3 regions of the Nocardia sp. NPDC003183 genome follow, and region 2 is predicted to be linked to each of the others. Evidence: riboswitches for the same ligand, from Rfam matches in the RefSeq annotation. Region 2 holds a riboswitch; each other region holds the start of a gene.
What was found. Region 2 has a riboswitch for S-adenosylmethionine ahead of ACWDXS_RS33955 (bifunctional o-acetylhomoserine/o-acetylserine sulfhydrylase). Riboswitches for the same ligand answer to the same signal wherever they lie in the genome.
Positions count from the first base shown of each region.

Region 1: another riboswitch for S-adenosylmethionine. It lies ahead of ACWDXS_RS28415 (aminotransferase class V-fold PLP-dependent enzyme); the one in region 2 lies ahead of ACWDXS_RS33955 (bifunctional o-acetylhomoserine/o-acetylserine sulfhydrylase).
Region 3: another riboswitch for S-adenosylmethionine. It lies ahead of ACWDXS_RS20810 (rhodanese-like domain-containing protein); the one in region 2 lies ahead of ACWDXS_RS33955 (bifunctional o-acetylhomoserine/o-acetylserine sulfhydrylase).

Region 1 covers NZ_JBSFTG010000013.1:192,589-196,844, forward strand. Annotated here, with positions in the region: gene ACWDXS_RS28405 (AAA family ATPase) at 1-591, opposite strand, end outside; gene ACWDXS_RS28410 (class I SAM-dependent DNA methyltransferase) at 829-1,533, opposite strand; SAM riboswitch class IV at 1,707-1,821, shown strand; gene ACWDXS_RS28415 (aminotransferase class V-fold PLP-dependent enzyme) at 1,863-3,179, shown strand; gene ACWDXS_RS28420 (excalibur calcium-binding domain-containing protein) at 3,389-3,928, shown strand; gene ACWDXS_RS28425 (hypothetical protein) at 3,935-4,174, opposite strand; gene ACWDXS_RS28430 (Uma2 family endonuclease) at 4,211-4,256, opposite strand, start outside.
Region 2 covers NZ_JBSFTG010000023.1:35,805-40,060, forward strand. Annotated here, with positions in the region: gene metX (homoserine O-acetyltransferase MetX) at 1-774, opposite strand, end outside; gene ACWDXS_RS33955 (bifunctional o-acetylhomoserine/o-acetylserine sulfhydrylase) at 771-2,087, opposite strand; SAM riboswitch class IV at 2,170-2,280, opposite strand; gene ACWDXS_RS33960 (TetR family transcriptional regulator) at 2,345-3,067, opposite strand; gene ACWDXS_RS33965 (MFS transporter) at 3,202-4,256, shown strand, end outside.
Region 3 covers NZ_JBSFTG010000006.1:221,822-226,077, forward strand. Annotated here, with positions in the region: gene ACWDXS_RS20800 (PIN domain-containing protein) at 1-38, shown strand, start outside; gene ACWDXS_RS20805 (O-succinylhomoserine sulfhydrylase) at 113-1,321, opposite strand; gene ACWDXS_RS20810 (rhodanese-like domain-containing protein) at 1,332-1,748, opposite strand; SAM riboswitch class IV at 1,766-1,885, opposite strand; gene ACWDXS_RS20815 (Rv0361 family membrane protein) at 1,931-2,389, opposite strand; gene ACWDXS_RS20820 (FAD-dependent oxidoreductase) at 2,580-3,968, shown strand; gene ACWDXS_RS20825 (amidohydrolase family protein) at 4,153-4,256, shown strand, end outside.

The sequences.
Region 1 (4,256 bases), on a different contig from region 2:
GAGCAGCAGAACGCACGGCCGCTGCTTGGCGTAGTCGATGGCATGGCGCAGGTTGGTGCCGGTCTTGCCGAGCAGGCTGCTCATGATGGTCGCCAAGTCCAGGACCACCAGCGGCAGCGACAGTTGGTGGGCCAGCCAGGCCGCGGCCATCGTCTTGCCGACACCGGGCGGACCGACGAACAGCAAGCTGCCGGCCGGAGTCAGATCGGCGGCGGCCAGCCGGTCGGCCTGCCTGCGTTCGTCGACGATCTGGGTGAGCACGTCATAGGTTTCGGCGGCCAGGATCGGCACTTCGGCGGTGGAACCGGGCGGGATCACCCGCAGCAGCGGCAGTCGGCTGTCGCCGTCGACCGGAATCGGCGTATCCACTTCCGCGCGTAGGGGATTGGCGCGCGTGGGGTTCTGGCGCAGCAGGGCGATCAGCGCATCGGCCAGTTCGGGACTGGCATGCCGGTGGCGGCGCGCGGCCCGGCGCACGAACATCGCGACGTCCTGCTCGCGCCCGGCGAGCGCCAACCTGGCCAGGTGGACGAATTCGTCGGGTAGATCGGCGCTCACGTCCGCCGAAGTGGAGCTCAAGGCGTGTGACATGGTCTTCTTCCGATCAACTACGTGGACTATTTTCGCTTCACTCGATCGTACGGCGTCCATCACGGGCAAAGTTCACCCCTTGTGTACCGGTTTGACATCGGACCCCACCCGCAGCGCCACATTGATCTGCCGAGCCCTCAGCGCAGCGATTCCCTTCGTCGGATGCTAGTTCCGCCACGCCCCCTCATGGGCGATTCCCTTCGCGTCGGGCGTGCCTCGAAGCGTGCGGCTCGGTGCCTATGCGATGCCGAGCGTCCAGACCAGCGCCATGGTGAACGGGTGGCCGCGCAGGTCGGCCCATTTGGGTTTCGCCGCGAGCCAGGCGTCGTCCACCAGGGCCTCGGCCGCTTCGGTGAGGACCCAGCCCGCGTCGGTGCCCGCGGTGATGTGCTCGCTCAGCAGGTGCAGGTGGGTGCTGATCGCGATCGGATCGCCCCCAGCCGGGGTGTAGTGCGTCGGCATTCCGGTGACCATCATGAACTGTGGGTGGTAGCTGACGTGGGCGAACGTGGCTCCTGGGACAGCCAGCCGCGCGGCCTCGGTGTAGAACGGGCGCAGGTCCGGCAGGTGTTCGTCGATCAGCGAGGAGATCACGAGATCGTAAGTGCTGCTGGGTAATTCGGTGGCACACACGTCGGCCTTGGTGAGTGTGCGGTGTACACCGCGTACGCGGGCACGGGCCAGCATTCCCGCGCTCAGATCGACGCCGTCGATCTCGGCGCTACTGCGGCTGCGCAACCACGCGCCGGTTCGCCCCGTCCCGCAACCCAGGTCGACCGCCTGGCGCACTCCCGCCCAATCCGGGCGACGAAGCCGATCCAGCAGCGCCGAGTCCATCTCGTCCATCACGGTGCGCTCGTAGGTGTCGGCCCAGCCGTCGTAGCCGGTGGCGACATCGACGGTGGGGTAGTGGCGTCGGTCGAAATCGGCGAAGGCAGGCATCACCGGAGTGTCGCAAAGGAAAGCGCACGTGGACAACCGATTTCCCGCTGCGGGTCGCGACGGTCCGACCGCCGCGCCGAACCGGGAGATCTCGTGCGTGGCCGGGGTCGGCTCCGAGCGCGCCGGCGATCGGTGGTTGACAGGTCCGGTGGTCGTCTGTCACTCTCGTTGCAGGTCACGAGTACCAGCGTTCAGCCCCGGCTTGCTGGTCGGCAACCCTCCTCCGCGGTGGGGTGCTCCGGGTGACGACCAGGCTGACGTCCGAATTGGGCGCGGCAAGCGCGGGCCACCTCTTCAGGAGCGGGTCCCTGAGCCGACGGGATTTCGTCATGACTGCTGTAATCGACCCCACCTGTGCCATCGCCGCCGTTTCCGGTGCCGACCTGCAGGTTCCGCTCGTTCAGGGCGGTACCAGCTCCTACGCCAACTTCGACTACGCGGCGAGTGCGCCGGCGTTGAAGCAGGTCACCGACCGGATTTCGCAGTTGCTGCCGTTCTACGCCAGCGTGCACCGGGGCGCGGGATACGCCTCGCGGATCTCCACCGAGTGCTACGAGGCCTCGCGGGGGTCCGTTGCCCGGTTCCTCGACGCCGACGACGACCAGGTCGTGGTGTTCACGCGCAACACCACCGATTCGCTGAACCTGCTGGCCGGGTGCGTGCCGGGGGAGACCGTGGTACTCGATATCGAGCACCACGCCAACTTCCTGCCGTGGGCGAAGCACGGTCGTCGCGTCGTGCGGGCCGCCGCCACAGTCGAGGAGACGATTCAGCGTGTCGTCGCCGAGCTGTGCAGCAAGCCTGCCGCGCTGCTCGCGGTGACCGGCGCGTCCAACGTCACCGGTGAGGTGCTGCCGCTGGAACGGCTCGCGACCATCGCCCACCTCTGTGGTGCGCGCATCCTCGTCGACGCCGCGCAGCTGGCTCCGCATCGCCGGATCTCCCTGCGCGAAACCGGGATCGACTACCTCGCCTTCTCCGGGCACAAGCTGTACGCGCCGTTCGGTTCGGGTGTGCTCGTCGGCCGGCGCGACTGGCTGGACGAGGGTGAGCCCTACCTGGCCGGTGGTGGTGCGGTGCGCAATGTCGGTGTGACAGAGGTCGAATGGGCGTGCGCGCCGCAGCGGCACGAAGCCGGTTCGCCGAACGTCCTCGGCGCGGCCGCTATTGCTGCTGCCTGCGATGCGCTGGCTGCCATCGATCCCACCGAACTCGTCGCGCACGAGCGCTTTCTGGCCGACCGGCTGCGTGACGGCCTGTCCGCGATCCCCGGCGTCGACCTGGTCGGTATCTGGTCCGACAGCCCCGACTGTGTGGGCATCGTCGCCTTCACGATCGCCGATATCGCCCCTGGCAAAGTCGCCGCGTACCTCTCCGCCGAACACGCCATCGGCGTGCGCGACGGCCGCTTCTGCGCGCACCCCCTCCTCGCGAGCCTCGGCCTCGACGCCGCCCTCCGAGCCAGCATCGGCCTCGGCACCACCGCCGCCGATGTAGACCGCTTGATCAGCGCGGTAGCCACCCTGGTCAGCCAAGGCCCCGCCTGGAATTACGCCGCCACCGACGGGCACTGGAACCCGACCCCCGAAACCCGTCCCCTCAGCGCCTCTTCCCCCGAAGGCGCCGCCCCCTGCCTGATCGGCTGAACTCGTCACAGGCGAGATTCGCCGAACGTCGGCCGTCGAGACCTGCTCTCGGCGGCCGATATTCGTTTTCCGTCGAGTGGTATCCGTCCGAGAACCCGACGGACCGCTTCTCGGAAATTCCAGGTTTGGACTGCCTCTCAGCTGGGTAACGCCTGTCGAACCCGTCGCGATGAAGCCCCCGAGATTGCCCGACAATCAAAGGGGACACCGTGACTCGACCGACTCAGCCGCCCGACCCGTGGGCTCGTCCGCCCCGCCGACCCGAAAAGAAGCGGCGTTGGCCGTTGCTGGCCGGGATCGGAGTCGCCGGCGTGCTCGGTCTCTCGGTCGTCGCCGGTCTCAGTGACGACAACCCCTCACCGGCCGCGCGGACATCACCCACCTCGACCACCCGCGTCGTCGCATCATCGACCACGGCAAAGCCGTCGACGACCACCGCCGCCCCGACCACCACGACGTCCGCCGCCCCGACCACCACGATCGATCTCCCGCCGGCACCCATCGCACCCACCACCACGATCGCGGCGCCGGCTCCACCGCCGGTCATCGTCCCCGCGCCGACCACCACCGTCGACCTCCCCGCCCCGCGGGTGGCAGCCGTCCCGGAGCCCGAAGCGCCGGCGCCCGCCAGCGCCTATTACAAGAACTGTGACGCAGCCAGGGCTGCCGGTGCCGCCCCGATCCACATCGGTGAACCCGGCTACCGACCAGAGCTCGACCGGAACAAGGATGGAGTGGCCTGCGAGTAGGGGTAATCAGGTATCCATCGAACGAACGACGTCCCCGACGCTGACGTGCTGGGAAATCTCATCCGAGAAGGCGAACGAGAGTTCGCCTCTCGGGGAGCGACGGATTTCGAACGCTCGAAGGACTCCTCGAGCGATGACCTTGCCCGCCCGCCGAAGCTCGACAGCGCCGCCGACGTCGAAATTGCCGATCGCGTGGCCGACGACAAACGGGTCCGGTCTGAAGCTGACCGGGAAGATGCCGGTCACCCGAAACTCACTCATGGAGACAAGTTTCCGATCAGGTCAGTCGAGATCCGCGTCGAGGGCGTTCCAGGTTATGGTGACGTCG
Region 2 (4,256 bases):
CTCGTCGCCCTGTGCCTTGTTGGCGAAGCGGTGGTCGAGTTCGCCCTCGGTGCGGTAGGTCAGGTGCGCGATCCGCCGGGCCAGCCCCATGCCGGTCATCGGCGCGCGACCGGTGCCGTGATAGTCGCCGCCCTGCCAGTCGGGATCGGCCGTGATGACGGCCATCTGGGTGGTCTGGGTGCCGATCTGGTCGGCGGTGGCACGGGCGCCCACGGCCAGCACGAGCGCGGCCGAAACCCGCTCCGGCAGGCCGATGATCCACTCGAGCACCCGCATGCCGCCCATCGAGCCGCCGACGACAGCGCCGAGCCGCTCGATCCCGAGCACCTCGAACAACTGCGCTTCGGCTTTCACCTGGTCACGGATGTTCAGCTCGGGAAACCGCGCGCCCCATGGCTTTCCGTCGGAGGCGAGTGAGGACGGGCCGGTGCTGCCCTTGCAGCCGCCCAGCACGTTGGTCGCGATCACACACCACTCGTCGGTGTCGATCGGCGCGCCGGGCCCGACCATGCCCTCCCACCAGCCGGGCGCCCCGTCGGGCCCACCGACGACATGGGAGTCGCCGGTGAGCGCGTGTTCGACGAGCACCACGTTGTCCAGGGTGGGCGAGAGCTCGCCCCAGCGTTGCACCGCCAGCCGCACATCGGGGACGACGGCGCCGTTCTCCAGCGCCACATCCCCGATGGCGACCAGGCCGACGCGCCCGTCCGGCGGCGGCAGCAGGGCCACCCCGGTTCCTGGTCGGGCGATCGGCGATTCGGTGCTCACAGTCACGTCGTCGCCGCCGCGAACCCGGCCCGCAGATCGGCCAGAATGTCGTCGATTCCCTCGATGCCCACCGCGAGCCTGACCAGGCCGGGAGTGACGCCGGCCGCCAGCTGCTCTTCGGGCGTCAACTGCGAGTGCGTGGTCGACGCCGGGTGAATCACGAGTGAACGCACATCACCGATGTTAGCTACATGGCTGTGCAGGCTGAGCGCGTCCACGAACTTCTTGCCCGCGTCGACGCCGCCTGCCAGCTCGAACGCCACGATCGCGCCCGCACCCTTGGGCGCCAGCTCCTTGGCTCGCGCGTACCAGGGCGAGGACTCGAGGCCCGCGTAGAACACCGCGTCGACGCCCGGCTGCTCGGCGACGAACTTCGCGACCGCCTCGGCATTGCTGACATGCCGTTCGACCCGCAGGCTCAGCGTCTCGATGCCCTGGGCGATGAGGAACGCGTTGAACGGCGAGACCGCGGCACCCAGATCGCGCAGCAACTGCACGCGAGCCTTCAGCGCGAACGCGGGCGCGCCCAGATCGGCGAACACCGCACCGTGGTAGCTGGGGTCGGGCTCGGTGAAGCCGGGGAAGCGCGCGTTGCCGTCGGCGTCGCGCACCGTCCAGTCGAAGGTGCCGCCGTCGACGATCACGCCCGCCACGGCCGCACCGTGCCCACCCAGGTACTTCGTCGCCGAATGCACGACGATGTCGGCGCCGTGGGCCAGCGGCTGGATCAGGTAGGGGGTGGCGACGGTGTTGTCCACGATCAGCGGAAGGCCGTTCGCGTGCGCGACACCGGCGATGCCGGGAATGTCGAACACCGCGCTGCTCGGGTTGGCGATGGTCTCGCCGTAGAACGCCTTGGTGTTCGGCTGGATCGCGGCTTCCCACTGCGCGAGGTCATCGGGATCCTCGACGAACGAGACCGTGATTCCCAGTTTGGGCAGCGAGTAGTGGAAGAGGTTGTAGGTGCCGCCGTAGAGGTGCGGGCTGGACACGATGTGGTCGCCCGCGCTCGCCAGGTTCAGGATCGCGTAGGTCTCCGCGGCCTGGCCCGAGGCCAGCAGCAGCGCCGCGACGCCACCTTCGAGGGCGGCCACGCGCTGCTCCACCGCGTCCTGGGTGGGGTTCATGATCCGGGTGTAGATGTTGCCCGGCTCGGCGAGACCGAACAGCGCGGCGGCGTGATCGGTGTCGCGGAAGGTGTAGGAAGTGGTCTGGTAGATCGGCAGCGCCCGCGCGTTGGTGCTCGCGTCGGGAGCTTGGCCCGCGTGGACCTGCTTGGTCTCGAAGGACCAGTTCTCGGGCAGGGAAGAGTCAGTCATGTCGTGCTCCAAATGGGTGTCAGCCGGGGGATCTCGTCAACTGGGTCGGATCGACTGGCAACAACACATGGGGGCCTCCTGCAGTGCGCGCTTGCTCTCGACTTTCGAGAGCCCGGTCATCACCCGGAGCACCCCACCGCAGCTGGAGGGTTGCCGACCAGCGAGCCGGGGCTTGGCGCTGGTACTCATGACCTTGCCGTCATGTTAACCGGAGATCTCCCGCAGGCGGAAACTTCCCCCGCATTTCCCGCCGAAGATCACTCGCCGGACGGTGTGCCGAAGCCTGGCGTGTCGTCCACCGGTGCGCCACAGACCTGCCGCAAGCCGTGGTAGGCGCGCAGCACGGCGTCGCGCGTGACCCGAACGGCTACCGTCGGTGACCCGCTCAGCAGTGCCTGTTCGGTATCGGCGACCGAGAGATGGCACAGCATCTGCCAGATCCCGGCCACCAGCTTCACCGTGAAGTCCTCCGGTGACGTGCCCATCCGCTGCGCGAGCTCGGTGCACACCGCGACGTTCTTCTTCTCCGCGTATTCCAGCGCGCGCGCGTTGACCGACTGGCTGGTGCGCATGATCCGCTGCATCTGCAGGAACTGACGGATGAACCGGATACCGTCCGCATCCGCCTCGGCCTGGACCACCTCCAGGTAGGCGCCGCACAGTGCCTGGAGTTCGTTGCCGGTGTTCGGCTGGGAGCGCAGCGCGACGGCGACGGAGACCCCGAAGTCGTCGATCGGGGCAAGCACGATGTCTTCCTTGAGCGCGAAGTACCGGTTGACGGTGCGTGGGGACACATCGGCACCCGCGGCGATCTGCTCGACCGTCGTCGCGTCGAACCCCTGGCTGTCGCACAGCTCGAGTCCGACCGCCACGATCGCGGCCTTGGTCTGGAGTTTCTTGCGCTCGCGCAGGCCCAGCGGCGCGCCGGCAGCCGGTTCGGTCGTCCGGTCGGCGCTGATCGGAGTGGTCGAGTCCAGCATGTGACCAGCCTACCGCGTCGGCCGCTTTATCTGTCCAACTAAGTCAATTGGCGCAGTCAGACATTTTTCTCTTGACGCCAATTGTCTCACAGTGCCAGGATTGGTCCACACTGATCGAGTGACGAGGAGTCCTGGTGACCAGCACCGAGATAGAGACGAAACATGTTGATTCCCAACAGAGTTCGATGCGGTGGTGGGCGCTGGTCGTGCTCTCCGCCGCCCAGTTGATGGTGGTGCTCGACGCCACCGTGATCACGATCGCCCTGCCCTATGCCCAGCGTGACCTGGGGATCAGCGACGGCGACAAACAGTGGGCGCTCACCGCGTACACGCTCATCTTCGGTGGGCTGCTACTGCTCGGCGGACGGATGGCCGACTACCTGGGCCGGCGCCGGATCTTCCTGGTCGGCCTGGTCGGCTTCGCCGCCGCGTCGGCGCTGGCGGGGCTCGCGCAGACCGGTCCGCAGTTGTTCGTCGGCCGAGGTCTACAGGGTGCGTTCGCCGCGCTGCTCGCCCCCGCGGCCTTGTCGCTGTTGTCGGTGATCTTCACCGACGTGCAGGAACGGGCCCGCGCGTTCGCGGTGTTCGCCGGCATCACCGCCGGTGGCATCGCGTTCGGGCTGATCGTCGGCGGCGCGCTCACCGAATTCGCGTCGTGGCGGTGGACGCTGCTGATGAACACGCCGATCGCGCTCATCGCGGTAGCCGGTGCGGTGGCGGTGATCGCGCGCGATATCCCGGTGCCCAGAACCGGCGGCTACGACCTGCCCGGCGCCGTCACCGTGACATTCGGCTTGGTGTCGATCGTCTACGGATTCAGTCGCGCCGCCGAACACGGTTGGCTGGCGGGCAGCACCCTCGGCCTGCTCGGGGCCGGCTTCGCCTTGCTCATCGCGTTCGTCTTCATCGAGGCACGCTCGGCGAACCCGCTGCTGCCACTGCGAATTCCGGGTGAGATCAATCGCGGCGGCGCCTTGCTGGCCGCGCTGCTGATCCCGATCGCGATGTTCGCCATGTTCTTGTTCCTGAGCTTCTACTACCAGAACACCCTGGGGTATTCGCCGCTGAAGGCCGGGATCGCGTTCCTGCCGTTCCCCGTGGGCATCGGGATCGCGGCGGGCATCACCAGTTCGCTGATGCCCAAGTTCGGGCCGCGTCCGCTCATGGTGGTCGGCGCGCTGCTCGGCGT
Region 3 (4,256 bases), on a different contig from region 2:
GCCACCTGGGGTTCGCGGTCTACGACCCGGTCCGGTAGGCGATCCACGAGTCCGACGTCGACCTGCCGAACGTGGATCGTTGCGACAGGCCGACTCGGGACGTTCGGACGAACTAGCTCAGGGCGTTGTCGAGGTCGCCGAGGAGATCTTCGAGGTCTTCCAGACCGACCGAGATGCGAACTACCCCGTCGGACAAGCCGATTGACGCACGCCCCTCCGGGCCCATGGCTCGGTGGGTGGTGGTGGCGGGGTGGGTGATCATGGTTTTGGCGTCGCCGAGGTTGTTGGAGATGTCGATGATGCGGAGGCGGTTGAGGACCTCGAAGGCTCGCTTCTTGCCGTCTTCGCCGTTGAGGGCGAAGGTGACTACGGTGCCGCCGCCGGTCATCTGCTCTTTGGCCAGTGCGTGTTGCGGATGTGATTCCAGGAAGGGGTATTTCACCCAGTCGACCGAATCCTTGGTCTCCAGGAACTCGGCTACCCGCAGGGCCGACTCGGTGGAGTGGCGCACGCGCAACGGCATGGTTTCCAGGCCCTTGAGCAAGGTCCAGGCGTTGAAGGGGCTCAGGGCAGGGCCGGTGTGGCGCATCAGGGTTTTGACGGGGCCGTCGATGTAGTCCTGGGCACCGAGGATGGCGCCGCCGAGGACGCGGCCCTGGCCGTCGATGTGTTTGGTGCCGGAGTAGACCACCACGTCGGCGCCGAGTTCGAAACCGCGCTGGAGCAGGGGGGTGGCGAAGACGTTGTCCAGCACCACCTTCGCGCCCGCGGCGTGGGCGAGCTCGGTGACCTTGCGGACATCGACGAGGGTCTGCATCGGGTTGGCCGGGGTCTCGAAGAACACGGCCTGGGTGGGGACGGAGAGGGCCTGCTCCCACTGGTCGAGGTCGTCACCGTCGACGAACACGGTTTCGATGCCCCAGCGCGGCAGGATCTCGTTACAGACCACGAAACAGGACCCGAACAGGCTGCGGGCGGCGACGAGACGGTCGCCCGCCTTCAGCAGGGCGCCGAGCGCGGTGAACACCGCCGACATGCCGGACGCGGTCGCGAAGGCCGCTTCGGCGCCGTCGAGCAGGCGGATGCGCTCCTCGAACATGGCCACGGTCGGGTTGCCGAAACGCGAGTAGACGAAGTGCTCGACGTCGCCGGTGAACGCGGCCTCGGCGGCTTCGGCGTTCTCGTAGACGAAACCGGAGGTCAGGTACAGCGCCTCGGAGGTCTCGTCGAAGCCGGAACGGCGCAGACCGCCGCGCACGCCGAGCGTGCCGGGACCGACGCCTTCGGGCAGTGGCTTGTCGAACGAACCACCGGTGATCATGCTTTTCTCCTTATGCCTGACGCCACGGCAGGCCGACAGCGCGCCAACCGGTGCTGCCGCGCTGACCGAACGCGTCGGGACCACCTTCGAAACCGTCGAGCACGTTGTAGGACGGTGCCACGCCCGCCGCGGTCGCCAGGTTCGCCGCGTGCGCGGAACGCTGACCGGAGCGACACAGGAACACCACGGGTGCGTCGTCGGGGCGACCGGCGAGTGCCTTCTCGAGCTGCACGCCGAACTCGGGATTGCGGGTGCCGGTGCCGTCGACCCACTCGATGAAGTGGGCCGGGCGTTCGATGGAACTGGTGTCGGGAATGCCGATGTGTGCCCACTCGCCTTCGGTGCGCACGTCGACCAGCACGGCGCCGGGGTGCTCGGTGAGCAGCTCCCACGCCTTCTCAGGGGTGATGTCGCCAGCGTAAGTCATGTCGATCCTCCTGCGTGAATCCGCTCTTGCCGTGCCGGAAATCCCCGAACACACGGCCAGGTCGTCACCCGGAGCACCCCACCGCGGAGGAGGGTTGCCGACCAGCGAGCCGGGGCTTGACGCTGGCACTCATGACCTTGCGATCTGAGATTGCCTCGGCACCGGTCATCGTGTCAAACGATTCAGAAGGAACACACCAGCCACGCGCTGTCGACGCGGGTCAGTTTCCAGTTGCTCGCCGCCGGGTTGCCGTTGACCACGAGCGCCGCGTCGATCTTGGCGCGGTCGCCGTTGACGGTGGCGTTCTCGAAACCCTTGCCGTCGATCGTGACAGTGGATTTCGGGCCACCGAGCTGTTCGCCGAGGCCGGATTTCTCCTCGTCGAACCCGGGGCAGGCCACACCGGTCGGCGGACGGAGGTCGCTGCGCGAGCGCGCGTCGATATAGTTGGTGACGGCGGCCGCGAGACGGTCCGCCTCTGTGACATTTTTCTCAGCGGGTGAGAGCAGTCCACCCGCCACGATGCCGATGAGCACGATGATCGCGATCACCGCGGCCGCGACGAACGGGACGATGGAACGCTTGTCGGTCTGATCCACCACTACGGGCTGGTCATCCGAGCCTGTTTGCTCCTCGTTCATGCTGTAATCCTGACAGACCCGCGCGGGCAGCTACACCGCGCGCCGGGTGGCTGCAACGCCGCAGCTAGAATCGCCTTGATTGCGGTCGGCTGCCGACGTCGATGGCAGCTGCCAGTAAGCGGATGTCCGACTTAGCCTAAGCTAAGTTGACGCCGTCAAATCAGTTCTCGACCAAAGGGTGCGCGTAGAAATGACCGAACAGAGTGCAGCGACTCGCCCACTTCGCATTGCGATCGTGGGTGCGGGACCGGCCGGTATCTACGCCGCCGACGCGTTGATGAAGTCCGATGCCGACGTGAGCATCGACCTCTACGAGCGTATGCCCGCGCCCTTCGGCCTGATCCGCTACGGCGTCGCCCCTGACCACCCGCGCATCAAGGGCATCATCACCGCCCTGCACAAGGTCCTCGACAAGGACCAGGTCCGCCTGCTCGGCAACATCGACTACGGCACCGACATCACCCTCGACGACCTGCGCCAGTTCTACGACGCGGTCATCTTCTCCACCGGCGCCAACGCCGACCGCGCCCTGGCCATCCCCGGCATCGACCTCGACGGCTCCTACGGCGCCGCGGACTTCGTGTCCTGGTACGACGGCCACCCCGACGTCCCGCGTTCCTGGCCCCTCGACGCCGAGAAGGTCGCCGTGCTCGGTGTCGGCAACGTCGCCCTCGACGTCGCGCGCGTGCTCGCCAAGACCGGCGACGAACTGCTGCCGACCGAGATCCCGCCGAACGTCTACGAAGGTCTCAAGGGCAACAAGGCCCTCGAGGTCCACGTGTTCGGTCGTCGTGGTCCCGCGCAGGCCAAGTTCACGCCCCTCGAGCTGCGCGAACTGGATCACTCGCCGACGATCGAGGTCATCGTCAACCCCGAGGACATCGACTACGACGAGGGCTCCGAAGCCGCGCGCCGCAACTCCAAGCAGGTCGACATGGTCGCCAACACCTTGGAGCAGTGGGCCATCCGCGACCACGGCGACCGCCCGCACAAGCTGTTTTTGCACTTCTTCGAATCGCCCTCGGAGGTCCTCGGCGCAGACGGCAAGGTCGTCGGCCTGAAGACCGAACGCACCCAGCTCGACGGCACCGGCAACGTCAAGGGCACCGGCAACTTCACCGACTGGGACATCCAGGCCGTGTACCGCGCCGTGGGCTACCTCTCGCAGAACGTCACCCAGCTGCCGTTCGACGATCAGGCGGGCACGGTGCCCAACGAGGCCGGCCGCGTGATCGCCGACGACACCGCCGAAGGTGACGCCCGATTCATGCCCGCCACCTACGTGACCGGCTGGATCAAGCGCGGCCCGGTCGGCCTCATCGGCCACACCAAGGGCGACGCCAACGAGACCATCGCCTGCCTGCTCGACGACGCCAAGGCCTTCGCCCCCGCGCCGAAGCCCGAGCTCGACGCCGTCACCGAGTTCCTCGAGGGCAAGGGCATCCCGTTCACCACCTGGGCGGGCTGGTACCGCCTCGACGCCCACGAGCGCGCCCTCGGCGAGCCCGAAGGCCGTGAGCGCGTGAAGGTCGTGGAGCGCGAGGACATGCTGCGCGCCTCCGAGCCGAACAAGGCCTGAGTTTTCGGCGCGCTGGCGCGCGCGTGTTCGCGGCCCTGAATGGCCCGCCGATCCCTCCTCGGGGTCGGGATGTGCGGGAGTTGGGTGTGCTGTCATGGCAGAACTCGGGGTTTCAGTGGTCCCGTCCTAGTGGGGGCGCGACGTTGAGCGCGCTCGCGCCGCAGAGATAAGGCATTCTGTACTGGTGTTCGATGCCCACGTCCACATCATCGATCCGCGGTTTCCGCTGATCGAGAACGAAGGCTATCTCCCCGAGCCCTACGTGATCGATGACTATCGAAAGCGTAT